Regions from separate parts of the Rosenbergiella sp. YN46 genome, predicted to be linked through region 2. Evidence: predicted binding sites of a transcription regulator. Region 2 holds the regulator's gene; the other holds the start of a gene.
What was found. The regulator LexA, encoded in region 2, represses DNA repair genes until DNA is damaged. The targets are predictions, from matches to a motif close to TNCTGTATGTACATACAGNA.
Positions count from the first base shown of each region.

Region 1 (7,701 bases), on a different contig from region 2:
ATTGTCAACAACACCGAATAAAAATGAAAACCAGGAAGAGATAAAATAGATACCGGCTATCATTCCTGTCAGCACAATAACCACAAGATGTAATTTATATCCCGTAAAAGAACCACGCGAAGTCAGTAGCATAGTGGTCATAATAATCACACAATAAACGACTGCCGCAAAGAAAACCCCCATCAGTACTTTATATTCAGGTAATCCTAACCAGCGAAACAGCATCATCCAGACAGAAACCTGTGGCATAGCGTAGCAAAAAATGGCAAGTATCATGCTGATAGCTAAGGGAATTCCTGTCATATGTATGCCGACAGGCACGCCGAATCGGCTTTTTAACCGATCTTTTAACAACTCAAGTCGTTGCGGATCATCAGTCGCCATTTTCTTTGTAGTGACAGAGCTTAACGCAAGGCTCTTTCTAATATATTTGATCATCGCCGGGTCAATGACTTCCTGTAAATGAGAACGACTGAATTAAACCAAAAATGTATTTTCCGGATTGCGCAATATTCTGAGGATTTCTGATGGTACCCGAAATTGCACTACCGACAAATGCTGAAGAGTTTGCAACGGCATTCATCAACTCACGTTGCAAGAGTAACTGCAATGCTTCCGTAGGATAACGCTTAGGGTAGACCCCAGCTTTCATTGCCGCTTTAATGCCTGAATTAGAGATACCGGGATTTCGGATACGAATAATTTCCTCTGTCAATCGTGCGCGGTCGGCTCGGCCCATTTTTTGCAATAATGAGAGTAAACTTTCCGTCGTCGAACGATTAAGCAGGCGGTAGGTTAATGCGGCACTTTTTAAACCCGCAGCAGCCCCGGCAAGAGAAATCATATCGAGAGCAGTATTGGTTGCCGTATACCACTCCTGAGAATCCAACCATGCAACATAGTTATCATGATTCATGGCAATTAATGAAAGCCGACCAAGCCCATTTGCGCATTGAATCCCTGTCGCTACACCACCAGCGGTAATCACAGCGGCAACTGCTGTGGAGGTCCCCCCAGAGAAAGGAATGGCCATACCTGCGCCCGCTACAAGCACGACTGTGAGAATTGCGGCCCCACATGAAATCGCCGTCGAACCAATTTCAGTCGCCAGTGAAGGCGACTGAATCGTATTAGTCGTTGCCTGAACGGGATTATTAGATGACGCGTTGACTTTTGTTACTACTACATGACTTACCGAACTCTCATTTGGTGTCGCGATCCGCCTTGATGGTCTTACTAACCACTGACGTGCACCGTCTGAATAAATAATTCCGACCTGACTGAAGTTTCGGCTGCAGTCCAACTGATTGGCAAGAGCCGTAAAATCAATATCGCCGCCGGAGGCAAGACCCAAACTTCGTGCAAAGCTGTAATCCGGAAGGTTTTTTGAGAACTGTGCCGGGAATGTCATTCTGTCTCTCCGCGTGCGTAAATTCCTATATTGTTGAGATATCAAGAGTAAAGGTCCTATGACAGCAATAAATTAAGAATATTCTGAATAAAACTCATATGCAGCTTGTCGCTGAAAAGGTGTGATGGAGATAAACCCGGATGAATAAAAAAACAATGGATATCCGGGTAAAATAGAAGAGGCCAAAGTCATTGTCATGTCGTCACAACGTCAGGGAGGACTCAAAGTCGACCTGGAGACTCAGAGGATATTTTAGAAGTGTTCAGAGAAGGCATTACAGTCTGGCCGCTCTCCCCCACAGCGCTGTTCGTCTTTTCCGCCGCTTTGCGCTACCTTAAGGGCGGAACGTTATCCTGAAGGAATCGCTATGCGTAGTCGCACTTTTGCCGATCTTGACCGGGTGGTTGCCCTGGGCGGTGGTCACGGTCTGGGGCGCGTGATGTCCGCCCTCTCTTCGCTGGGTTCGCGTCTGACCGGTATTGTCACCACCACTGATAACGGTGGCTCCACCGGCCGTATCCGTCGCTCTGAAGGAGGGATCGCCTGGGGGGATACCCGCAACTGCCTGAATCAGTTAATTACCGAGCCCAGCGTGGCCTCGGCGATGTTTGAATACCGTTTTGGCGGTAACGGCGAACTGGCGGGCCATAACCTCGGAAACCTGATGCTTAAGGCGCTGGATCATCTTAGCGTGCGGCCGCTGGAGGCCATTAACCTGATTCGCAATCTGCTGAAGGTAGACGCGTTTCTGATCCCCATGTCCGAACAGCCGCTGGATCTTGCCGCCACCGACCGCGAAGGCAATATGGTGTACGGCGAAGTAGACATCGACCAGCTCAGCGCGCCCCCCGCCGATCTGATGCTTTCGCCGAAGGGCCACGCCACCCGTGAAGCGCTGCAATCCATCGCCGATGCCGATCTGATTATTATGGGGCCCGGCAGCTTTTACACCAGCCTGATGCCGATTCTGCTGCTGGAAGATATGGCCCAGGCCCTGCGCCGTACGCCAGCGCCGGTGGTATTCATTGATAACCTGGGGGCGGAACATAGCCCCGCCGCCGATCTGGATCTCGGCCAGCGACTGGCGCTGATGGAGCGCCACGTGGGGAAACACTTTGTGGATGCGGTGGTAGCGCGCCCCGGCGTCAGCATCCGTGGCTGCGGCGACCGGGCCATCATCGAAGAGCCGCTGGAAGCCAGCGACATCCCCTACCGCCACGATCGCCATCTGCTGCGCCTGGCGCTGGAAAAAGCGCTCCAGGCCCTCGGCTAACTTTCCCGTCATACCTCAAGCCGCGGGGCATCTCTGCCTGCGGCTTCAATTATTGCGGGGAAACATCAGGAAGCCGCGATAAACAGCTCGCGCAGCTGGTGAATCTGATCGCGCAGTGCCGCCGCCTGTTCGAATTCCAGATCCCTGGCGTGCTGCATCATCTGCTCTTCCAGCTGCTGAATTTTCTGCTGCAGCGCTTTCGGCGTCATCTCTGCCGCTTCCGCCGTTGCGGCTACCGCCCGGCCGCGACCGCGGCCCTTCGCCCTGGTACGAGCCAGCCCTTCGCCCAGCGCCAGAATATCCACCACCTTCTTGTTAAGTCCCTGAGGCACAATGCCGTGCTCTTCATTATAGCGCTGCTGCTTCTCGCGACGGCGTTCGGTTTCGCCAATCGCCTTCGCCATAGAAGGCGTGATCTTATCGCCGTACAGAATCGCCTGGCCGTTAACGTTACGCGCGGCGCGACCGATGGTCTGAATCAGGGAGCGCTCTGAACGCAGGAAGCCCTCTTTATCGGCATCAAGAATCGCCACCAGCGACACCTCCGGCATATCCAGCCCTTCTCGCAGCAGGTTTATCCCCACCAGCACGTCGAACTCGCCAAGGCGCAAATCGCGAATAATCTCCATGCGCTCCACGGTATCGATATCCGAATGCAGATAGCGTACCCGCTCTCCGTGCTCTTCCAGATATTCGGTCAGGTCTTCCGCCATACGTTTGGTCAGGGTGGTCACCAGCACCCGTTCGTTGCGGGCGGCGCGTTGACGGATCTCCGACAGCAGATCGTCCACCTGAGTCGCCACCGGTCGGACTTCGATCATCGGATCCAGCAGCCCGGTTGGCCGCACTACCTGATCGATAACATCGCCGCCGGATTTTTCCATCTCGTAATTGCCCGGCGTAGCAGAAACGTAGATGGTCTGTGGGGCCAGCGCTTCGAACTCTTCGAACTTCAGCGGGCGGTTATCCAGCGCCGAAGGCAGCCGGAAGCCATACTCCACCAGAGTCTCCTTGCGCGCCCGATCGCCGCGGAACATGCCGCCTATCTGGGGAATGGTCACGTGGGATTCATCCACCACCAGCAGCCCGTCGGCGGGCAGGTAGTCGAACAGGGTCGGCGGCGGCTCGCCCGGGCCGCGCCCGGAAAGATAGCGCGAATAGTTCTCGATGCCCGAGCAGTAGCCCAGTTCGTTCATCATCTCCAGATCGAACTGAGTACGCTGGCTCAGGCGCTGCTCTTCCAGCAGCTTGTCATTGGCCAGCAGTACCCTGCGGCGTTCCGCCAGCTCCTCTTTGATCTCTTCCATCGCCTGAACGATGCGCTCGCGCGGCGTCACGTAGTGGGTTTTTGGGTAGATGGTATAGCGCTGCACCGTAGACTCCACGTGGCCGGTCAGCGGATCGAACAATGACAGCCGTTCCACTTCGTCGTCGAACAACTCCACCCGCAGCGCCACCTCGTCTGATTCCGCCGGGAAGATATCGATAACCTCGCCGCGCACCCGGAAGGTACCGCGCTGGAACGCCTGGTCGTTACGGGTGTACTGTAGCTCCGCCAGGCGGCGCAGAATCGAACGCTGATCCACCAGCATGCCAACGGTCAGGTGCAGCATCATCTTCAGGTAAAGATCGGGATCGCCCAGGCCGTAGATGGCCGAAACCGACGCCACCACCACCACATCGCGTCGCTCCAGCAGCGCCTTGGTGGCCGACAGCCGCATCTGTTCGATATGCTCGTTCACCGAGGCGTCTTTTTCGATAAAGGTGTCGGAGCTGGGAACATAGGCTTCGGGCTGGTAGTAATCGTAGTAAGAGACGAAATACTCCACCGCGTTTTCCGGGAAGAACTCCTTCATTTCGCCATATAGCTGAGCCGCCAGGGTCTTATTAGGCGCCAGCACCATGGTGGGGCGCTGCAAATTCGCGATGACGTTGGCGATGGTGAAGGTTTTCCCCGAGCCGGTCACCCCCAGCAGGGTCTGATGAGCCAGCCCGTCGTCCAGCCCCTCGCAGAGGCGTCGAATCGCTTCGGGCTGATCGCCGGAAGGTTGAAAGGCGGAGTGGAGTTTTAACGCTTTGCTCATGGCGGGCTACCTGATGGTGAAGAAGTGTGCAAGCCGGAGAGTAATTTTACTCGCCGCGGGCGTTTTTGCCAATCACAATAGCTGGATGGAAACACAGTAATTCATCGCTTAACCTTGTGCCGTAAAGCGAATTCACCGGCAAATATTCGCCGTTTTGCCGCCGCGCTGGATTTTTCACCCCTGCGCCTCTGGTTATCCCCAGAACGGAGGTAAGATTTAACATTTGTCAAGTCAGGTGATGAAAGTTTTATTTCTGAGTATGGCGGTTTTATGACAAGGATTGATTTTATTTAACTCATTGATACAAATATAAATTTAAATAAAGGCGGCTTTGACGCCAATTCAGGCGCGACCCGCGTCTTTTCTTGCTTACCGCACGTTTTCTAACTCTAATACACAAGGTTATCCACAGGAATAGTGGATAACTGCTCCGGGGCCACAAACCATGCCGCCTGCCCGAAAACCCTGGTTTGTGTGTGTCGGGCCGCAAAAAAAAGTTTTATGCTTTTTTTTGTCTCTTTAAGCGCTCGCGACGTATCCCAGTCCGACACCATAAATAACCGCATCTGCACCAAAAAGGCGAAGCTGTCAGCACCGTCGAAGTGCAGCCATCCCCTCCATAGAACAGCGTAAAACTCTGCATTGTGGCGTCTTGTCCGTTTTTTTAGCGTGTTGTTGCGCTTTTTGTTAACTGGAATAGCTGGCAAGCGATTTGCACCGCCTCCGGGTAGCCGCGCATGCGGCGACCAGGCCCTGGCAGAGGAGAGCAGCCATGTTGAGTGTACGCGCAGTGAATCAGTTTTACGGCGATCGCCACGTATTATGGAATGTGGATCTGGAACTGGCGCCGGGAGAGTGTACCTGCCTGCTGGGCGAGCCAGGAGCCGGAAAAACAACCCTGGCTAACTGCATTACCGGCCACCTGCCGGTGCAGAGCGGTGCCCTGCTCTGGCAAACGCCCGGCGGGCCGCCGGAAGATTTGCGTAATATGTCGGTCGCGCGCAGAGCCGCGCTGGGTATTGGTTATCTGCCTCAGGGCCAGCGGCTGTTTACCCGGCTTTCGGTGGAGCAGAATCTGCATATCGCTCTACGGGCCGTTAACGCCACTCCCCGGGCGATTCCGCCGCTAATAGACGCCCTGTTTCCGGCGCTCTACGCCGTCCGTCACCTGCCGGCAGGCGCACTGCCCATACAGCTACGCCAGCCGCTGGCGCTGGCGTTGGCGCTGGTCACCGGCCCCCGGTTGTTGATTCTGGACGAACCATTACGCGCGCATCCTCAGACGCCGCTCGAAGAGATGGCACTGCTGGTGAAACGGCTGGTTCAGGAGTTCGGAATGACGGTTCTGCTGGCGGAACGCAGCCTGTCGCTAATCCGCAGAGTGGCGGATCGTTTCTGCTTACTGCACCGCGGACGTAACCTGGCCCAGGGTGGGCCAGGTCAACTGGATGAACGGCTGCTGGGCTGGATGGCGCCTTAACCGTCGAGCTGCGTTAAATCGAGCCACTGGCCGCCGGGTGCCGCGGGCTCCGCAAGCCAGGGGATCTCGCCGAGCATCGGCGCCGGTAGCTGCGCACGCAGCGTAGCCAGATATTCCGCATGGCGGCGCCCGGGCGGCTGCACATCATTGGCGACCCAGCCCGCCAGCCGCAGCCCGGCGCTCTGCACCGCGGCGGCGGTCAGCAGCGCATGATTGATGCAGCCAAGTTTAACGCCCACCACCAGAATCACCGGTAGCTGCTCTTCCACCACCCAGTCGGAAAAAAAGGTCGTGTCGGACAGCGGTGTAAACCAGCCGCCAGCGCCTTCCACCAGCACCCAGTCGGCCTGACGCTCCAGGTCGCGCAGCCCGGCGGACAGCGCGCCGAACGTGATGGGTCTGCCCTCTTCCCGGCTGACAATGTGCGGCGACGTTGGCTCCAGAAACGTCAGCGGATTCACCTGGGCATAGTCCAGCGCCTGGGTGCTGTGACGCTGCAACGCCAGGGCATCGCCATTACGCACGCCCTCATCGGTCATCTCGCTGCCGGAGGCCACCGGCTTATAGCCCGCGGTACGCCAGCCCGCCAGAGCGGCGGCCTGCAACAGTGCACAACTGGCGACGGTTTTTCCCACTTCGGTATCGGTTCCGGTTACAAACCAACGTTTAGTCACTTCTCAATCGCTCCATAAAACAGTTGATAGCTCAGGGGGAACTTCCCCTCATGTTGCGGCCAGGCCAGGGCCAGCGCGTTAAGCTGGCCGCGGGTCAGGGTTCTGGCGGCGCGCCCGTCGTGCAGATGGGTGGCGCCGATGCCCTTCAGTGAACGCATGGCGCTCAGCGGAGAGTCGAACCAGAGCGTGACCATTGCGCTGTGCCCGCGCATACCCTGGGTACCGGCCGCCGCCATAATCTGCTCTGCGCTCAAAAACCGGTTAGCGTGGCGCTGGCTGTCCACCGCGCGCCACGCCTGATGCAGTTCCGGCAGCGACCCCTCGCACAGGGTGCTGAACAGCACCCGACCGCCAGGGCGAACCACGCGCTTGAGCTCCGCCAGCCCGCGGGACAAAGAGCCGCACCACTGTACCGCCAGATTACTCCAGGCGAGCGCGACGCTGTCGTCCGCCAGCGGCAGCGCTTCAATATCGCCCTGCACGCAGTGGTGAGCCGCCTGGCTGTCCCTGACCTGCTCCAGCATGGCCGGAGCCAGATCCAGAGCAATCACCTGACTGCCGCGCTGGCGCCAAAGGCGGCTGAAAAAGCCGGTGCCGCAGCCAGCATCGAGTACAGTGTCCGGTACTCCGTCTCCGGCCTGCTGCATCAGGCGCTGACCGCTCATGCGCTGCAGTTCGGCGAAACGATCATAGGTAGCGGCAGCCCGCCCGAAGGCGCCGGCCACGGCCTGCTTATTCACGGCAGTCATGCAGCGCCTCCAGTAGTGCATCGATATCCT
Region 1 is NZ_JAZHEE010000001.1:311,975-319,675, forward strand. It holds gene V3W49_RS01455 (hypothetical protein) at 1-438, opposite strand, end outside; gene ssp4 (Ssp4 family T6SS effector) at 446-1,411, opposite strand; gene V3W49_RS01465 (gluconeogenesis factor YvcK family protein) at 1,779-2,684, shown strand; gene uvrB (excinuclease ABC subunit UvrB) at 2,750-4,768, opposite strand; gene V3W49_RS01475 (ATP-binding cassette domain-containing protein) at 5,541-6,248, shown strand; gene bioD (dethiobiotin synthase) at 6,245-6,922, opposite strand; gene bioC (malonyl-ACP O-methyltransferase BioC) at 6,919-7,671, opposite strand; gene bioF (8-amino-7-oxononanoate synthase) at 7,655-7,701, opposite strand, start outside.
Region 1: the regulator LexA is predicted to act here: its motif matches at 4,848-4,867, upstream of uvrB (excinuclease ABC subunit UvrB).

Region 2 (7,701 bases):
GTGTTTGATGTAGCGGCTTCCCCAATAGCGACAGGGAAGGATCGATGCTCACTATAACATAGAGCATTCCGCAGAGGAGCCTCCCATAATCAGATAGCCCTAAGCTGATGGACAATCAGTGGGTTCTCCTGTCCGTGTACCTGAACCACCACCGGCTGGCGGCAGCTCGTTCCCCGGCGCTTTCCCCCGTTCATAACATCTCCAAACGGCCATAGCGAAATCCTGCTGCTTTAACCTGACGGTCGCTCAAGACGCCCTGAAAAACCCTAAGCTCATCACCAGACAAACGTTGGCTGACGCCACTTACTGAAGCCCTGTGGCTCAATGAAAGTGAACATTTTATCCCTGATGCTAAATCACCAAAATAAATGTACCAGGTACATAAATTAAGCCATTGCATGTACCCGGTACGTTTTGTTTACGTCTGATGAACCACCCGCAGCAGCGTTTCGAACAGGCTGTCGATATCGCTGCGGGTGTTGTAATGCATCAGACCAATACGCACCACGCCGCCGCGATCCATCAACCCCAGTTGCCGAATAAGCCCCTGAGCATAAAAGTGACCGTTACCCACACAGATGTTTGCATCCCCTAAGCCTCTGGCGATCCGTTCTGGCGACCGCCCTTCAAAGGTCAGCGCGAAAGTTGGCGTTCTGAGCCGGGCATCGGCACGGTTAATACCGTACAGACGTACGCCGTTTACCGCCTGGAGACGCGCCAGAAAATATTCGCTCAGCGCCTGTTCATGACGCTGATAGCAGGCATAGCTTTCCTGCAGACGCTGGCGCAACGGCGCCGCTTCCGTTCCCCACTGGGCCAGATACTCGATAGCGGCCGCCACGCCTGCCAGCCCTTCAAAGCTCAGTGTGCCGGTTTCAAAACGCCCGGGGCCAATATCGGTCGCTGGCGCCACCTTATAAGGCCGCAGCGCCTGTAACCAGCGCGGGGCAATATATGCCATACCAACGTGCGGGCCGCAAAATTTATAGGCGGAACAGACCAGAAAGTCGCAGCCCAACGCCTGCACATCTGGCAGGCGATGGGGCGCATAATGCACGGCATCCACATACACCATAGCCCCGACTTTATGCGCTGCCTCTACGATACGCCGCACATCAACAATAGTGCCAGTGGTATTGGAAGCCAGGCTTACCGCCACCAGCCGGGTGGAAGGCCCTATCAGGGCGCAAATTTGCTCCACGTCCAGCGTGCATTCCGGAACGCTAACCGGCGCCTGGCGAACAACCGCCTGACGATCGTCCGCCGCCTGCTGCCAGCTGGAGACATTGGCATAGTGATCCAGCGCGGTCACAACAACCTCATCGCCAGGCTGCCAGTCCCGGCTGATAATGCGGCTAAGGTGGAAGGTCAGCGCCGTCATGCTGGCACCAAACACGATATTGTCCGGACTGGGCGCATTCAGCAACGCCTGTACCGATTCCCGGGCGCGGCGTACCAGGGCTTCCGTTTTACGGCTGGAGAAATAGTGGCCCCCCAGGTTGGCATTGTTGCGCCCCAGGTAACCCACCATCGCCTCCAGCACTGATACCGGCACCTGAGTGCCGCCAGGGCCGTCCAGAAATACCGGCGGCGGCGAAACCTCCGGGGAAGAAAGCGCGCCAAACTGTACGCGCGCTGCTTCAGGCGTGAAGTTCATTGGGCTTCTCCCTGGCCGTAAGAACAAAAACATCCATATGCCCCTCCTCGCCGGGTCTGACTGCGCGAATCGGACTGGCGTTATGCCATAGCCGGTGATCGGCCAGCATCGCCACCTCGCCATTTTCCAGCACTTTACGAAAGAACGGCGCTTCATGGTTGTTGCTGTACAGCATGACATCACCACCGACGATGTTTTCACGGTCGATCGCCACCAGCGCAATGTGATCAAAACCGTCCTGGTGAATCCCTTCCGGCGCCACCTGAGTCTCATCGTAAATGGCGGTCACGCGCATCTGGTGAATCTCTATCTCCTGGCCGTCCGGCAGGCCGTTGCTTGCCACAAACAGCTGGCAAACCTCGCGCAGACCGTCGCTTTTCAGCGTGTCAGGCTCCAGCGGTTCGAAGCGTCGTACCACATTACCCTGAAAGCGGTTAATGTCGCTGGACTGGACAAAATCATGCTTATCAAGCGGTTCCACTTCGCCATGCAGAAAGCGAACGACGGAGTAGCGACGCAGACGGTACTTGCCATCAGCGTGCGATGTGGCAGGCAGCGTAGCGAATGTGGGCGCCAGTTGGGCGACAGAAACCTGACTCAGGCAGGTGAGATGCAGGACAGACTCATGCTTTTGTAACATTCTTACTTCCCTCTTTTATAAGAATCATGACGGGTGAATAAAAAATGCCCTAAATCAGGGTAGTCAGCCGCCCAAATACGGTCAAAGAGGGTTCAGTAAATAATGCTACCAAAATAACAATATGCGATATATCAAAAGAAAACAGATCGCATTTACAGAAATATATATGACAAAATCGCCTTTCATCATGAAATAAAACTGGTTAACCATTTTGCCGGTAGTGGCCCAGGCCCCGGAGGTGGATGCATTGAATCACACTCCGAGCCTCGATAGCGCTCAGGCTGTCGGCGTTTTACCGGGTTCATGATAAAATCGAACAATATTCCGTAATAAGAGGCTGACTGATGGTTATGACGACACAGCAAGACGTGCTGGCGCGCGCAGAGAAACTGTGCCAACAGCGCAACGTGCGACTGACGCCTCAGCGCCTTGAAGTACTGCGCCTGATGGCGCTGCAGGATGGTTCCATCAGCGCTTACGATCTGCTCGACCTACTGAAGGCCAGCGAGCCACAGGCCAAGCCGCCCACCGTATATCGGGCGCTGGATTTTCTGCTGGAACAGGGCTTTGTGCATAAAGTGGAGTCCACCAACAGCTACGTGCTGTGCCATCACTTCGATGAACCGACGCATACTTCCGCCATGTTTATCTGCGATCGCTGCGGATCGGTCAGGGAAGAGAGCGCGGAAGGCGTTGAGGAAATAATGCACAAGCTGGCGGCGGGAAACGGTTTTGCCCTGCATCATAATGTGATAGAAGCCCACGGCCTGTGCGCGCCCTGCGCCGAAGTAGAAGCCTGCCGCAATCGCGAAGCCTGCCAGCACGACCATAGCGTAGCCGTTAAAAAACGCGGGCGGTAAACTCGCCCGCGCTCTGGCTACCAGTGATAATCATGATGCTTTTCCCATCGGGTAACCTCTTTTTCAGCCTGGGCTCTGGCATAGCCATAGCGCTGCTGAAGTCGACCGATGAGCCGCTCGTGACGACCGCTGGCGATAGCACCGTCATCGTCGGTGATTCTTCCCCAGGCTTCACGGGCCCTGCCTACCAGGCGTCGCCAGCCGCCTTCTATTTCATCTTTGAGCATCGCTTACCTCCCGTGTCGGATTCAGCATGACTCAGTACTCATTATAGCCGTGCAGGCTCACTCATGGCCCGGTACCCTGAACCAGGTATCGTTACGCCAGTGACGACGCCAGATCCAGCCCAGAGAAAGGCCGCGTAGCCCCAGGAATACCGCCATAGCCAGCCACAAACCATGATTGCCCAGCCACGGCAGCGTTAGTAGCGTCAACCCAAATCCCAGCGCAGCAACCGCCATACTGTTACGCATTTCCGCGCCGCGGGTCGCCCCCACAAACATGCCGTCCAGCAAATAACACCAGACGCCTACCAGCGGCAGCACCGCCTGCCAGAACAGGTAGCGATCAGCATGCGTCTGAAGTTCAGGGATTGAAGTCAACAGCGCCACGATCTGTTGACCTGCCAGGGCATAGACTGCGGCGAAGCACAGCGCCACCAGTCCTGCCTGACGACAGGCGGCCCGCCATACACTCAGTAACTGACCGCTGCTGCGCGCACCAAAGGCCTGCCCGGAATGGGCTTCTACCGCATAGGCGAAGCCATCCAGCGCATAGGCGGTAAAGGTCAGCATCGTCATCAACACCGCGTTGATCGCCACAATCTCACTGCCGAGGCGCGCGCCGCAGATAGTCATACCGGCAAAGCAGAGCTGAAGCAGCAGCGAACGCAGCATAATGTCGCGATTAAGCGCCAGCAGACGGCGGATATTTCCACGCCAGGCCTGTTTCAGCATATCCATCGAAATGCCGCGCAGCCGCAGCACTCGCCATACCATAATCAGCCCGATAAGCAGCGTCGCATATTCAGCAATCACCGTCGCCAGCGCAGCCCCCTGCACGTTCATGTGCAGACCCACCACGAACCAGAGATCCAGCAGGATATTCAGCAAATTTCCCACCACCAGCAAAATAACCGGCGCCCGGGCGTACTGCACGCCCAGCAGCCAGCCCAGCAGCACCAGGTTAGCCAGCGTCGCCGGCGCGCTCAGCCAGCGAATGGTCAGAAAGCGTTGCGCCTGGTGCAACACCTGTTCGCTGCCGCCGACAATAGCCAGCGCCAGTTCAATAAGTGGGATACGTAACGCCACAATCAACGCACCGGCGATCAGCGCCAGCATCAGCGGCTGCACCAGCGCTCTGGCCAGGGCCGGCGCATTCTTCGCGCCCCATGCCTGAGCCGCAAAGCCGGTAGTGCTCATTCGCAGGAACAGGAGCAGCATAAACAGAAAGCTGGTAGCCGTTGCGCCAATCGCCACGCCGCCCAGATAATCCGGCGAGTCGAGATGGCCAATAACCGCGGTGTCCACCAGCCCAAGCAGCGGCACCGTGACGTTGGAAAAAATCATCGGCAGCGCCAGCCGCCATAATGCTTTATCGGTTTTCTGGAAAAGGGGCATTGCCATTATCCGGTTGTGCCGTCAGGAGAATGTAAAACAAAGACGCGCCCGGAGCGGACGCGTCAACAGGAGGATGCAGTTAAAAAATCAGAGCCATTCGCCGTTGCGAATCACCCCGACGGCCAGCCCTTCAATGGTGAAATTCTGTTCACGCAGATCGACCACGATAGGTTCGAACTCACTGTTTTCCGGCAGCAACTGTACGGTATTTCCCTGTTTCTTCAGTCGTTTAACCGTAACTTCATCCTCAATACGGGCCACGATAACCTGACCGTTACGCGCCTCCTGGGTTTTGTGCACCGCCAGCAGGTCGCCGTCCATAATGCCGATATCCTTCATCGACATGCCGCTCACGCGTAGCAGAAAGTCTGCGCCTGGCTTAAACAGAGAAGGATCCACCTGATAGTGGCCTTCGATATGCTGCTGGGCCAGCAGCGGCTCGCCTGCTGCAACGCGCCCAACCAGCGGCAGCCCCTCTTCTTCTTCATGCAGCAGACGGATACCGCGCGAAGCGCCAGAGACGATCTCGATAACCCCTTTACGCGCCAGTGCTTTCAGGTGCTCTTCAGCGGCATTGGGCGAACGGAAACCCAGTCGCTGCGCGATTTCCGCGCGAGTGGGCGGCATTCCCGTCTGGCTAATGTGCTCCCTGATGAGATCAAAAACCTCTTGCTGCCTGGCCGTTAACGCTTTCATTCCGCCCCCTGGGTGTATATACAGTTATGCTGTGAGTATATACAGCAGAAGGCGATTTTGGAACCACAACACGGTAAAAAATCAGCGTTTTCTCCGTTTCCTGAAGCTTTACCGCAAATACGGCCAGAGTAGCGTGACCCAGGTGAATATCGCGACGATAATCGCCAGCAACACTGCGGCAGACCCCATATCTTTAGCGCGACCAGAAAGCTCGTGATATTCGCTGCCGATGCGATCGACGACGGCTTCAATTGCGCTATTTAGAATTTCGACGATCATGACCAGCATGACGGAGCCAATCAGCAGTACGCGCGTGATGGCGTCTACGTCCAGCCAGCAGGCCGCAATAATGGCGATAACCGCAGCGACCCCTTCCTGGCGGAAGGCCGCTTCGTTACGCCACGCTGCGCTAAGACCTTTCCAGGAATAGCCGGCAGCTTTAATGATACGGGTAAAACCAGTGGTATTATTCGCCATGTAATGGAAACCTTTTCAAAAAATACACTCTAAATAGTTCAGTTACATCAACGCGGCAAGGGTGCCCCCGGGCCGTTTTACAAAGCCAGACCGAATGCCGCTGGCAGTATGACGAAAATCAGCGTCAACGCCAGAGCGCTTCGATGAATAGTAGTGCCGCAGAAATTCCGTGCCGTTTCTGGTATTCTGGCGGTGCATTTGCATGATTAACCAGAGGCTTTACATCGTTTATGTCAGGCTGGTCCCGATTTTTATACAAGCTCCTTAATTTACCATTAAGTATCCTGGTAAAAAGCAAGTCAATTCCGGCAGATCCCTGTGCCGAACTTGGCCTGGATACTTCGCGTCCTATTATGTACGTTCTGCCCTATAACTCGAAGGCGGACTTACTGACGCTGCGCGCCAGCTGTCTGGCCCACGATCTGCCAGACCCGCTGGAGCCGCTGGAAATGGACGGCGTCGTCCTGCCGCGCTACGTGTTCGCCCATGACGGGCCTCGAGTCTTCACCTACTACACCCCCAAAGAAGAGTCCATTAAGCTATTCCATAACTATCTGGATCTACACCGCAGCAATCCGAATCTTGATGTGCAGATGGTACCTGTCTCTGTGATGTTTGGCCGCTCGCCAGGCAAAGAGAAAGGGGAAGCCAACCCGCCGCTGCGTAATCTGAATGGCATTCAAAAGTTCTTCGCGGTCATCTGGCTTGGCCGTGACAGCTTTGTGCGTTTCTCTCCGCCGGTTTCGCTGCGCCGTATGGCTACCGAACACGGCACTGACAAGCGTATCGCCCAGAAGCTGCTACGCATCGCCAGAATGCACTTCTCGCGGCTGCGTCTGGCTGCCGTAGGGCCGCGTCTGCCCGCTCGCCAGGATCTGTTTAATAAGTTGCTCTCCTCCAAGGCTATCGCCCGCGCGGTGGAAGACGAAGCGCGCACCAAAAAGATCTCCCATGAGAAAGCCCAGCAGAATGCGGTGGCGCTAATGGAAGAGATCGCGGCTAACTTCTCTTACGAAGCCATCCGCGCAACCGATCGCGTGCTGGGCTTCACCTGGAACCGGCTCTACCAGGGCATTAACGTCCACAACGCCGAGCGAATTCGCCAGTTGGCGCACGAGGGTCATGAGCTGGTCTACGTGCCCTGTCACCGCAGCCACATGGACTACCTGCTACTCTCTTACGTGCTCTATCATCAGGGCCTGGTGCCGCCACATATCGCCGCTGGCATCAATCTTAACTTCTGGCCGGCAGGCCCGATTTTCCGCCGCCTGGGCGCCTTCTTCATTCGCCGTACCTTCCGCGGCAATAAGCTCTATTCCACGGTGTTCCGTGAATATCTGGGCGAGTTGTTCAGTCGCGGTTATTCGGTAGAGTACTTTGTGGAAGGCGGGCGTTCGCGTACCGGCCGACTGCTGGATCCCAAAACCGGCACGCTGTCGATGACCATTCAGGCGATGCTGCGCGGCGGCACCCGCCCCATTACGCTGGTTCCTATCTACATTGGCTACGAGCACGTCATGGAAGTGGGAACGTACGCGAAAGAACTGCGTGGCGCCACCAAAGAGAAAGAAAGCTTTACCCAGATGGTGCGCGGTTTAAGCAAGCTGCGTAACCTGGGCCAGGGTTACGTAAACTTCGGCGAGCCAATTCCACTCAACAACTGGCTGAACCAGAACGTACCGGAATGGCGTGACGATATAGACCCTATCGAAGCGGTACGCCCGGCCTGGCTCACGCCGTCGGTCAACGCCA
Region 2 is NZ_JAZHEE010000003.1:280,002-287,702, forward strand. It holds gene V3W49_RS04650 (cysteine desulfurase-like protein) at 419-1,657, opposite strand; gene V3W49_RS04655 (2OG-Fe dioxygenase family protein) at 1,641-2,297, opposite strand; gene zur (zinc uptake transcriptional repressor Zur) at 2,642-3,157, shown strand; gene V3W49_RS04665 (CsbD family protein) at 3,175-3,384, opposite strand; gene dinF (MATE family efflux transporter DinF) at 3,442-4,776, opposite strand; gene lexA (transcriptional repressor LexA) at 4,864-5,472, opposite strand; gene V3W49_RS04680 (diacylglycerol kinase) at 5,581-5,949, opposite strand; gene plsB (glycerol-3-phosphate 1-O-acyltransferase PlsB) at 6,180-7,701, shown strand, end outside.